Tenggerimyces flavus: one gene and its partner. The protein of the gene in region 2 interacts with the protein of the main gene of each other region in a pairwise test. Links are inferred from orthologs where the notes say so. Each region holds a gene or a part of one and is shown on either strand. Other genes may lie near its edges.

What was found. Proteins that work in one complex are often made in the same cells at the same time.
Region 1: the proteins of JOD67_RS12855 (region 2) and rlmB interact in binary tests that used the Escherichia coli proteins (3 or more experiments, as listed by UniProt). The link is inferred for Tenggerimyces flavus from one-to-one orthologs.

The regions. Positions count from the first base shown.
Region 1 is NZ_JAFBCM010000001.1:434,390-442,648, forward strand. Bases 2,673-5,671 are described here. They hold rlmB (23S rRNA (guanosine(2251)-2'-O)-methyltransferase RlmB), read right to left. Parts: upstream 4,654-5,671; coding sequence 3,691-4,653; downstream 2,673-3,690. Other genes in these bases: JOD67_RS02225 (hypothetical protein), read right to left, coding at 2,673-3,694; cysS (cysteine--tRNA ligase), read right to left, coding at 4,643-5,671. In the rest of the region: JOD67_RS02215 (O-antigen ligase family protein), read left to right, coding at 1-904; JOD67_RS02220 (hypothetical protein), read left to right, coding at 1,107-2,594; more of JOD67_RS02225, read right to left, coding at 2,591-2,672; more of cysS, read right to left, coding at 5,672-6,046; JOD67_RS02240 (M48 family metallopeptidase), read right to left, coding at 6,088-7,935; JOD67_RS02245 (FAD-binding oxidoreductase), read right to left, coding at 8,002-8,259. UniProt on the Escherichia coli protein: Specifically methylates the ribose of guanosine 2251 in 23S rRNA.
Region 2 is NZ_JAFBCM010000001.1:2,736,189-2,739,565, reverse strand. The notes cover bases 381-3,377. They hold JOD67_RS12855 (NAD(P)H-hydrate dehydratase), read right to left. Parts: upstream 2,578-3,377; coding sequence 1,183-2,577; downstream 381-1,182. Other genes in these bases: JOD67_RS41875 (glycoside hydrolase family 32 protein), read left to right, coding at 2,963-3,377; JOD67_RS12850 (holo-ACP synthase), read right to left, coding at 2,574-2,927; JOD67_RS12860 (P1 family peptidase), read left to right, coding at 381-1,016. Outside these bases: more of JOD67_RS12860, read left to right, coding at 1-380. UniProt on the Escherichia coli protein: Bifunctional enzyme that catalyzes the epimerization of the S- and R-forms of NAD(P)HX and the dehydration of the S-form of NAD(P)HX at the expense of ADP, which is converted to AMP.

The sequences.
Region 1 (8,259 bases), 2.3 Mb from region 2 along the record:
ACCGGACGAGTCCCAGTACGGCAGGCTGTCCGCGCTAGGGTCGAACACGATCTCGATGGGCCGGATCGCCGGCGCTGCCGCGCTCGTGCTGGTGGCGTGGGGAATGTTCGCGCACGGGCGACGGCGTTGGTTCGCGTTCGCCGGCGCCGCCTTGGCCGCGGCGGCGATGGTGCAGTCGGGCTCGCGCGGGCCGCTGGTCGCGGCGACCGCCGCGGTGGGCGTCCTCGCGATCCTCGGTGCCGTCGACCGCCGGAGCAGGCTCCGCCGCATGCTCGTGATCGCCGTGGTCGGGGCGGCGGGCTGGTGGATGGCGTCGACGTTCGCCGGCTTCGGCGCGGAACGGATCACGGCAACCCTGCAAGGCGGTCCGGACGCCTCGATCGGCGCGCGCCTCCGGCTCATCCTCGCGTCGTTGCAGCTGATCAGTGAACACCCGTTGGGCATCGGCTTCGGCGCTTTGTACGACAACCTGCCGCTCGGCATCGCGCTCGACAGCAGCGGCTGGCGGCAGTACCCGCACAACATCCTGATCGAGGCGCTGACCGACGCGGGCTGGCTCGCCGGTGTCGCGCTCGTCGTGCTCATCATCGCCGGGCTCGCGCAGATCCGCCGTACCGCGCACACCGCTGACGGCGCGGTCTGGTCCGGGCTCGCGATCTTCTTCGTCATCAACGCGATGGTGTCGGGCGACCTCAACGACAACCGGACGATGTTCGCGGCGTTGTCCATGGTGTGGGTGATCGGCACCGGCCTCATTCGTACCGCCGAGGACGACGAGAAGGTCACTTCCATCACGTCGCGACTGAAGCGGCCGGCGCCGGAGCGGATCGGTACTCGAGTTGCCCGCAACGGAGTCGCCTCGCTGCACCGCAGTCGGACGTCTCGGCTTCCGCTCGCGCGTTGATGATTTCGCCTTGCCAGGTTGAACAAAGAGGTATGTGCGTCCAAATCGCTGACGGTTGGACTACTGTGCGGCCATGGCATCGAGTGGAGGCTGGGCCGGGGCCGCGCTCGTCGCGACAGCGGTGCTGTTGTGCGCATGCTCGCCAGAAGCTCCAGAGCTGGAGCAATCGGGCGAAAACGAAGGCCCACAACCTTCATATCCGTTGACGATTGCGACATCTGCGCCGCAACCGCTCGAGGCGGTCGTGGCGAACGACTCCACCGCGGTTTCGTTCACGCTGCCGGTCGGATTCTCGGTGTCGCGGACGAGTCCGGGTGAGGTGACGTACGCCGACGCGTCCGGCTCGCGGATCAGTGTGGCGGTGTCGCGCCTTCGTGGCACGCTGCGGCCCGAGTCGGCGACGCCGATTCTCGGTGGGTCCGCGCGGTCGGGTTGCTACGTACCCGGCTCGGTGCCGGCGTTCGGGGCGTTCTCGTTGTCGCAGGCAGTCGAGTCGCCTTGTGTGACGCCGGGGATGCGGCCCGTGGTCGCTGCTGCTTCCGCCCCTTCTGGGGTTGCTCCGGTGGCGAAGGCGGATCCCTCGTCGGTGTTGCGACATGAGGTGCTCGGCGGGGTGTCATCGTCGCGCGATCTGGTGTTGCTGGACTTCGCTTCGTTGAAGTCGTCGTACCCGTCTGCCGCGTCGTCGTCGTTCCTGTCGTCGGTGCGGGTCGTGCCGTTGAAGGCGTTCCCTCAGGTGGGGGTGCCAGCTGCGGAGCTGCCGGAGGCGATGAAGGACCGCGGGATGGTGCCGCGCGACGCGTGCCAGGTGGTCTCGGCTTCGGACTTCACGTCGCCGTTCGGTGTGCCGGTGGCTTCGAGCCATTCGTCGTCGATGTTCGGCGCGGACTCGGTGTGCGAGGTGTGGTTGGGCACGCCTTCTGCCGCGTCGTCCGGGGTTTGGTACCCGAACCTGATGCGGGTCGTGGTGTCGAGCTTCCCGTTCGGCGTGCGGGAGACTGCGCGGCGGTTGTCGCGGGGGTTGGAGCAGCCTTTGTACGGTCGGGTGGACGAGGTGCACGGGATGCCTCGGCTGGTGGGAACGGTGGTGCGGCCCGCGAGCCAGCCTGGTGCTGAGGCTTTGGTGAGCGTGGGGCCGCAGCGGACCGTACGCGTGGCCGTGGTGGGGTATCGCGGGTCGTTGACGTCCTACTCCGAGCAGCTGGCGTTGTCCTTGAGCGGAGCGGTGGCGGGCCGGGTCGCGTCGGGCACTTTGGTGCGCCCGTTCGCGCCTGCTTCGTCCGGGCGGTCGCTGCTCGGCGTGAGCTGGCGAGGCGACGTACGGGTGACGTCGTCAACCCCGCCTTGCGCCCTGGTCTCCGGCGGCATGCCCGCGGGCGAGGCGTGCCGATTCACCGGTCCCTTGGGCACCCTGGTCGAGGTCCGCCCGCACGTGGGCCGCAGCCTCATCTCCGCGGCCTTGACCAACCCGCTTGGGCCAGGCTCGGCCAACCCCGCCGCGGTGCGGACGAGCGCGGTGGAGGGCAACACGTTCTTGACAGCGACGACAGAAGACGCCGCCCACGGCTGCCTGGTGCTCGACGAGACCACCTGGGCCGAGATCCAAGTCACCGGCGCCACCCGCTCCACCCGCGCCGAAGCCCTCAACCAAGTAGCCGCCGGCCTCCTCCAAAAGGCCCGCGCCCTCTAGGTGAACAGCTGCGGAAACGTCCGTCGAAGGTCGGCGAGCAACTCCGGATAGTCGATGCCGTAGCCGGCGCAGGCGTCGAGAGTCGCAGTCAGGGCTGCTCGTAGTGGGTCCGAGTCCGCGGCATGTCTCAATGATGGAAGGGCAAACGCCTGCTGGTGGCAGGGTCCTGAGCGGCCGTCCATCCCGAGCATGGTCGTGTCAGGCGCGTCGGGGTCCGCGATGAGTCGCTCCCAGGCCTTGTCGGGTTGGTCGAACGGCGGCGGAAGCGGTTCCCCTCGCTCCAGCGCGGCGAGCGCGGGCGCGATCCACTCGACCTCGGCCAGCCCTGCCCGGTCGTAGACCCGGCGCGCCGCCCACCGCGCGACCGTCCGCTGGAGTGCGGGGCCGGCGGCGTCCAGAGCATGAACGACTTCGGCGTCGGTGTGCACCAACCCCCGCGCGACGTCGCCGACCGCGAGCAGCCGATCGCTCGGCAGCCGTCCGCCCCACTCCCTCATGAGATAGCGGCGGTGCTGTTCGGCTTCCTCCAGCTCCTTCTGGCGTCGGCGCTCCGCGAGCTCCTCCGGGGTCGGAGGCGGTGGCGGAGGCGGGATCGCCCGGGCGCGCTCGTGGTTCCTGACGGCGACCACCGAGGTCGCCTTGACTACGACGTCAGGGCCCAGCGGTGCCGGCCAGAACTGGAGCAGGCATCGCTCGACGGCTCGATCCGGATCGAAGTCCGCGGAGGCAGCCTCGCCCATCCCGCTGATGGCGACCCGCAGGCGGTAGTCGGTCAGCTCGAGTCGAAACGGAGGAAACGACGACCCGTACATCTGAGAGCAGACTCGGACGTCGACGGTCGCGGGGGCGAACGCGACCTCGACGATTTCCTCCCAGGAGTCGTCGATCTCCGGTCGGCCCTCGTGAACTTCGACTGTCACCCCGATCGGTCCATAGTGCGTGCCCATCGAGAAGTACAGATAGCCGGGAACAACGGCGGCGCAGATGCCGTTGGACTGTCCGGCAAACATGGCATCGAGGTCCGAGCCAAAGACGTCGGGATCGCTCTGGACGGTGAACGAGTTGTACTCGGCGAAGATCTGACCAGTGACGGTGGTCATGCGCGGTGGCGGGCGACCTCGTACAGGGCGATGCCGGCGGCGACGCCGGCGTTCAGCGACTCCGTGCCTGATCTCATCGGGATCGACACGAGGTGGTCGCAGGTCTCCTTGACCAGCCGGGACAGGCCTTTGCCCTCGGAGCCGATGACCAGCACCACGGGTTCGGCGAAGCTGTCCAGCTTGGCGGCCTCGGCGGACGCGTCCGCGGCCAGGCCGACGACCAGGAGGCCCTCGGCCTGGTATGACTTCAGCGTTCGGGTCAGGTTCGTCACGCGCGCCACCGGCACCCGCAACGCCGCCCCAGCCGACGCCTTCCAGGCCGAGGCGGTCATCGAGGCCGAGCGTCGCTCGGGCACCACCACGCCGTGCGCGCCGAATGCCGCCGCCGAACGGACGACCGCCCCGAGGTTGCGTGGGTCGGTCACCCCGTCCAGCACCACCAGCAACGGCGGCTCGCCCAGCTCCGCAGCGCGCGCGACCAGGTCGTCAGCCTCGGCGTACTCATAAGCAGGGATCTGGATCGCCAACCCCTGATGCACCGCACCCGACGTGACCCGGTCCAGCTCGTTCCGCGTCACCTCCATCAACGGCACGCCCAGCTCCGCCGCCAGCCGGAACGCCTCCCGCACCCGGTCGTCGCGCTCCAGCCGGTCCGCCACATGCAGGGCCGACGCGGGTACGCCAGCACGCAGTGCCTCGACGACCGGGTTGCGCCCGACGATCCACTCCGGCCGGTCCGGTGCCCCACGCCCGCGCGACGGCGCGCGCGAAGGAGCGCGCTCGACGGCGCGCTTCTCCGCTTGCGCCCGCTTGTACGCCTTGTGGTTCGGCCGCTCCACCGCCGGCGGCTTAGGCCCCTTGCCGGCGAGCCCGCGACGGACCCGCCCGCCCGAGCCCGCGGTCGGGTTGCCGGACGTCCGGCGCCGGACCGCGCCCTTGCGGTTGCTGTTACCTGCCATTGGCCAAACCCCACTTGGCGCCGTGCGCCGTATCGGTGATCTCGATCCCCGCCTCATGCAGCTGGTCGCGGATCGCGTCCGCCGCTGCCCAGTCCTTCGCCTCCCGCGCCGCCGCCCGCTGCCGTAGCAACGTCTGCACCAGTACGTCCACCGCCGAGTGCAGCGCCGCCGACGACCCGTCGGACGAATGCCAGCGCGCGTCGTGCGGGTCGAGCCCCAGGACCGCCAGCATCGAACGTACCTCGCCCAACCGTGCGCGCACAGTCTCCTTGTCGTCCGAGGCCAGCGCGGTGTTGCCCTCGCGTACGGCCGCGTGCACGACCGCCAGCGCCTGTGGCACGCCCAGGTCGTCGTTCATCGCCGCCGCGAACGCCGACGGCACCGCGGGCAGTTCGTCCACAGCCCCGACGAACTCCGAAGCCCGGTCCACGAAGCCTTCCAGCCGCCCGTAGGCGGTCGCAGCGTCGGCCAACGCCTCGGCCGAGTACTCCACCGTCGACCGGTAGTGCGGCGCCGCGAGGAAGTAGCGCAGCTCCACCGGTCGAACGTGTTTCACCACCTCGGAGACCAGCAGGTCGTTCCCCAGCGACTTGCTCATCTTCTCGCCCGCCATCGTCACCCACGCGTTGTGCAGCCAGTAGCGAGCGAACCCGTCACCGGCGGCGCGCGACTGCGCGAGCTCGTTCTCGTGGTGCGGGAACACCAGGTCGATGCCGCCGCCGTGGATGTCGAACGTCGAGCCGAGGTACTTCGTCGCCATCGCCGAGCACTCCACGTGCCACCCTGGCCGCCCGGGACCCCAGGGCGTGGACCAGGACGGCTCCCCCGGCTTCGCGCCCTTCCACAGCGCGAAGTCACGCTGGTCGCGCTTGGCGGAGGCGTTCTCGGTGTCGCCGGCGGTCACGAGGTCGTCGACCTTCTGCCCCGACAGCTCGCCGTACGTCGGGTGCGACCTGACGTCGAACAGCACGTCGCCACCGCTCGCGTAGGCGTGCCCGGCAGCGATCAGCCGCTCGATCAGCGCGATCATCTCCGGCACGTGCCCGGTCGCGCGCGGCTCGACAGTCGGCGGGAGGCAGCCCAGAACGTCGTACGCCGCGGAGAACGCCAGCTCGTTCCGGTACGCCAGCTGCCACCACGGCTCGCCCGCGGCGGCAGCCTTCACCAGGATCTTGTCGTCGATGTCGGTGACGTTCCGGGCCAGCGTCACCTCGTTGCCGAGGTGCTCGAACCAGCGCCAGAGCAGGTCGAAGTTGACCGCGAACCGGACGTGCCCGACGTGCGGCGGCCCCTGCACGGTGGCACCACACACGTACATCGTGACCTTGCCGGGTACCAACGGCTCGAATTCACGAAGAGCACGCGCGTGCGTGTCGTACAGGCGCAGATTCACCCACCCAGGGTACCGACCCGGCTACCGGCCACGCGCCACGCTCAGGTGGTGGGGACAGCGACCCCGCGCTGGACGAGCTCGCCCATCACGCCGACGAACGTCTCCTGCGAGTTCCCGAGCGCGTCGCCAGTCAGGACCTGCCGCAGCTCCACCGGGTCCTTGCCGTGCCGGTCGAGCCGGACCTTCATCGGCAGCTTGCGCAGGACCTCGCCCCCGCGGACCTCCTCGTACGGGATCCACAGGCTGTTCGACCGGGCGGCGATCTCCGCGACCGGCGCACTGTCCAGCAGCTTCTGCAACCGTACGTCGCCGTTGTCCGTCGAGCGCGGCGCGGGAACGAACACCAGCCCCTCGTCGGTGACGAGCAGGTCCATGTTCTTCCTGTCGACCTTGAAGTTCGCCAACGCAGCAAGGACATTCGCCGTCTGCGCGTCCGCGCTCGCCTTGACGACAGCGCCGGCATCCAGCTCGATCCCGCGCTCGGCAAGGCGACGTACGAACGTGTCAACTCCGGCTTGACAGTCCTCCAGCAGTTCCTCGAACTCGTCCGCCGAGTACGCCGAGCCATCGCTCACGTACACGAGCTCCAGGCTCTGATCCCAACGCTGCTTAGCGGTCACGACCCCTCCCCGCAGCGCGGCGGCGGTCACGACAGCGCCGAAGTCATGCGGCGCGTTCACCGAAGCCAGCTGCTCACGCAGCTCGGGCAGCCGCCCCTCGGCCGCGTAGGACAGAACGGTGTCGAACGAGGCCTCCCCGCCCAACCGAGTCAGCCCCCGGTAGAGGGCGTCGGCGAACGTCTGCGCGCTGGCCAGCGCGCCGCGGGTGACGTAGCCGTCCCAGTCCAGCCGCTCCCGGGAGCCGAAGTCGAACGCGACCTGCTCCACCCGGTCGAACAGCTCGTCCGGAGCGCCCAGGACCGCCGTCGCCGGGCGGGAGTCGGACGCGCCTCCGAGCTCGGGAGCGTCCGCCAGGGCGGCGATCCGTACGGCGTGAGACGGGTGGCTGTCCCAGCGCGAGGCCTGGTCCTCGACCTCCTTGGACCGGAGCTCGGAGAGCTGGTCGGCCCGCCCCTGCAGGAACGGCACGAAGCCGCGCACGACCCCGCGCGGGGCAACGCCGTAGTCGAGGGCCCATCCCACGTAGTTCTCGAGGTAGAAGTTCCAAGCGGCGTTGATGACCGACACCTCGCGCAGCGCCGTCTGGGCCGCCGTACGCCCGGCGATCCGGGCCGAGGCCTGGTCGGCCTCCAGCTCCTGCTGCCGGCTGACGGCGCTCTCGACGAGGAAGTAGAGCTTCGCGTACTGGACCAGGAGCCAGCGCACGATGTTGCCGCTCCGCAGCTGGCCGATGGTCCTGATCACCGTGCTGCGGCCGCGGTAGCTGAGCGCGAGGAGCTTGGTGTGCGACTCGGAGTAGTGCCCGAGCTCGTGCGCCAGAACGGCGCGCAGCTGGTCGACGGTGAGCGCTGTCAGCAGCGGCGTACCGATCGTCAGGTAGCGCCGGCCGCCGATCAGCCCGAGCAACCGGGTCTGCTCGGTCACGCCCGCGTTGACGTCACTGTCCAGCCAGATCTCGTCCGGCGCCTTGGTCTGCACCTGCGCGGCGAGCTCGCGGACCAACGCCCACAGTTCCGGCTGCTCCTCCGGCGTGACCCGCACGCCGAACGGCTCGAACGGCGGCAGCCGCAGCGACTTGACCAGCCCCCACAGCACCAGCACGCCGGCGCCGCCGATCACCCAGATGAGCTTGCCCACAAGGAGGTTGCTGGGCAGCTTCAGGAAGATCAGCCAGCACAGGCCCACCAGCCCGGCGACCACCGCCAGCGCGAACACGTAGAAGCCGACCAACATCGCGATCGCGGTCGACGCGCGCAAACCAGTCTTCATATCCCCTCCCAGGTCCGGGATCGTAATGGTTCGGGCCCGGCCCGGAAGGGTAATACGACAAATCCGTTATGGAAGCTCAATCGACATCGCGTGGTGGAACGTGTCGCGCGGGTCCCACTTCGCCTTGAGCTGCCGCAGTCGCCTGTAGTTCTGCTTGTAGTACAGCGTGGTCCAGGGAACGCCCGACGTGTTGAGCTTCGGGTCCATCAGGTCGACGTCGCAGTAGTTGATGTACGAACCGTCGTTGAACTCGTTCGACACCGGCACGCCGCCCGTGTCGCGGTAGAGCTCCTGGTAGACGTCGCGGGACCAGGTGAGGTGCTT
Region 2 (3,377 bases):
AGGTCGGGCAGGCCCAACGCATCGGGGACGGTTGGCTGAGCGGGGTCACGGTGGTCGTCCCGCCGGACGGGACGGTCGGCGCGGTCGACGTACGTGGCGGTGGGCCGGGTACGCAGGACACCGACATCCTGGCTCCGGGCACGATCTCCGATCTGGTGCACGCCGTCGTGCTGACCGGCGGCAGCGCGTACGGGCTCGCGTCGGTCGGCGGCGTCCAGCGCTGGTGCGAGGAACAGGGGCGTGGCCTGTCGCTCCGCGGGACCGTCGTGGTGCCGATCGTGCCGGGCGCGGTGGTGTTCGATGTGGGTCGCGGCGGCGAGGTCAAGGCCCGGCCGGACGCGGCGATGGGGTACGAGGCGGTCTCCGCGCTCAGCACCACCGTCGACGTCGGCGTGGTCGGAGCGGGCACCGGAACGCAGCTGGCGAACGGCACGCTCAAGGGCGGCATCGGCACCGCGAGCATCCGGCTCGGCGGCGTCACCGTCGGCGCGATCGTCGCGGCGAACGCGGCCGGCTCCCCCGTCAACGAACGGACCGGCGAGCTGCTCGCCGCGCCGTACGTCCCCGACGACGCCCTCCGCCCCGGCATCCCGAGCGAGCATCCACTGCCACAGGAGCCACCGTCTGGCCGGGATCTCAACACCACGCTCGCGGTCGTCGCCACCGACGCGAAGCTGACCAGGCCCGAGGCGCGGCGGATGGCGATGACGGGCCACGACGGCCTCGCGCGTGCCGTCCGTCCCGTTCACACGCTTGCCGACGGCGACGCCGTGTTCGGCCTCGCGACCGGTACCGCGGATCCCGCCGAAGCCGCGCCTGAGTGGTGGCCCGAGGACCGCAGGCTGGGTGGCATCTTCGCGATCCAGGCAGCCTCGGCCGACGTCGTCACGCTGGCGTTCCTGCACGCCGTTCTGGCCGCGACCTCCGTACGTACGCCCGCGGCCGAGATCCCCGCCTATCTGGACCGGTATCCAAGCGCCCAACCCATTTCTTTCCGGCGCACATCATCAAACTAGGTTCAACCCCGTTGACGTCGGGAAAGCACCACGCTCGCGCGGGCGCAGATCATCGAACGCGCGAACACCTGGCTCACCGCGCGCAACGGCGGCCCGGTGCCGTACACATGGAGAAGAGCTCGAAGTACCGGCCGATGCGCGGTCACTCGGTCACGGACTAGTCCCGTTAGCTGAGGACGCGTCTGATCGCGTCGGGCAAAGCGTGGGCGACCGCCTGAGCGGTCACCGGGCCGCCATCCGCGGCCAACTGGCCAGCGGTGCCGTGCAGGTAGGCGCCCACGCTGCCGGCATCGAACGGTGACAGCCCCGATGCCAGCAACGAGCCACACAAGCCCGACAGGACATCGCCGGACCCCGCGGTCGCGAGCCACGACGTGCTCGCCGTGTTCACCCGGATGCGACCGTCGGGTCCGGCGATGACCGTTGCCGAACCCTTGAGCAGAACGGTCGCGTTCCATCGCTTCGCGGCCTCGCGCGCATGGTGCAGCCGGCGCTTCTCGACGTCCTCGCGGTCGACTCCGAGCATCCGCGCCAGCTCCCCCGCGTGCGGTGTGAGGAGGACGGGACTGTCACAACTCTCCGGCAGGTAGCGCAGGCCGTCCGCGTCGACGATCGCGGGAAGCCCACTCCGCAAGGCGTTTCGTACCTCCTCGGCCTGCGACTCGTCGTCGCCGAGACCCGACCCGATCGCCCACGCCTGGACGCGGCCGGCTCCGACCACCTCGGGATAGCGCTGCCGTACGAACGCCGCCGGCTCGTCCGGCCCGACGTAGCGCACCATGCCGACCGGGCCACCCAACGCGCCGCCCACGGCGAGAACGGCGGCGCCGGTGTACTGCTGCGAGCCGGCGAGGACGCCGACGACGCCGCGGCTGTACTTCTGCGCCTCGTGCCCCGGCGTAGGCAAGAGCGCCTTGACATCGCTGGGTTGCAGGACCTCGAGCGCGGGCTCGGGCAGGTACGGATCGAGACCGATGTCGACGAGCTCGACGCTGCCGGCCGATTCCCTTGCTGGGTCGACGAAGTGGGCGATCTTGTGGGTGCCGAACGTGACCGTCAACTCCGCCTTGACGTGCCGTTCCGGCGTCTCGCCGGTATCGACGTCGACACCGCTGGGGACGTCGACGGCCACGAGGGGGATTCCGGCCGCCTCGACAACGTCCAGCGCCCGCTCGGCCTCGGGCCTGAGGCCCGGCCGGCCACCGATGCCGACGACGCCGTCGAGTACGAGGTCCGCGTCCCGGACCCGGTCGACGACCTCGCCGCCGGCGGCGAGCAAATCGGCGAGCCCGCCCTGATGCGCCTTCTCGGGGTTGAGCAGCACGGCCTCGACGCGCGCGCCGCGGCGAGCGAGCCGCGCGCCGGCGTACAGAGCGTCGCCGCCGTTGTCGCCCGAGCCGGCGAGGACGACGACGCGGGCACCGTACGCCCTACCGAGGAAGTCCATGCAGGCAGCGGCGAGACCAGCGGCGGCACGGTGCATCAACGTGCCCGGCGGCAGCGTCGCCATCAACGCGGCCTCGGCCGCACGGACCTGCTCGACGGTGTGTGCTCGTCTCACGCCTTCTCCAGAACGACAACGGCAGAAGCGATTCCGGCATCGTGCGACAGCGAGAGGTGCATGCTCGTCACGCCAAGCTTCTCGGCCTGCTCGGCGACCGTGCCGCGGACCTCCAGCCAGGGTCGGCCGTCGGCGTCGGTCACCACCTCGGCGTCCTGCCATTGCAGGCCGACCGGGGCGCCGAGCGCCTTGGCCAGGGCCTCCTTCGCCGCGAACCGCGCGGCGAGCGACGCGACCGAGCGGCCACGTTCGGCCTCGGTGAACAGGCGCGTACGCAGGCCCGGCGTGCGCTCGAGCGTCACGCCGAACCGTTCGACATCCACGACGTCGATGCCCAGCCCGACGATCATCGGACCATCCTCGCAGAGACAGTAGTCTTGCGGCTGTGCCGGCCGATCATCACTTCCCGCGCTTCCATGTCCGCCCGCCCCGTGGCTACGTCAACGACCCCAACGGCCCTGTGTACGTGGACGGGCGTTGGCACCTCTACTTCCAGTACGTGTCCGACACGCCGCGCCGCGGTGCGGTCGCCTGGGGACACGCGAGCAGCGCCGACCTGGTGACGTGGCAGTACCACCGGCCCGCGATCAGTCCGGATCCGGACGGGATCGACCGCGACGGCTGCTGGTCGGGCAACGCGGTCGTCACCGACGACGGCCTGACGGCGTTCTACTCGGGCTTCCGGCAGGGGCATCCGTACCAGTCGGTGGTAGCAGCGACGTCGGTCGACGGCGGCGCCTCATTCGGGCCGCCGGTGCCGGTGGTGGCGGATCCGTCACCCGAGGAGCAGGTCAAAGAGT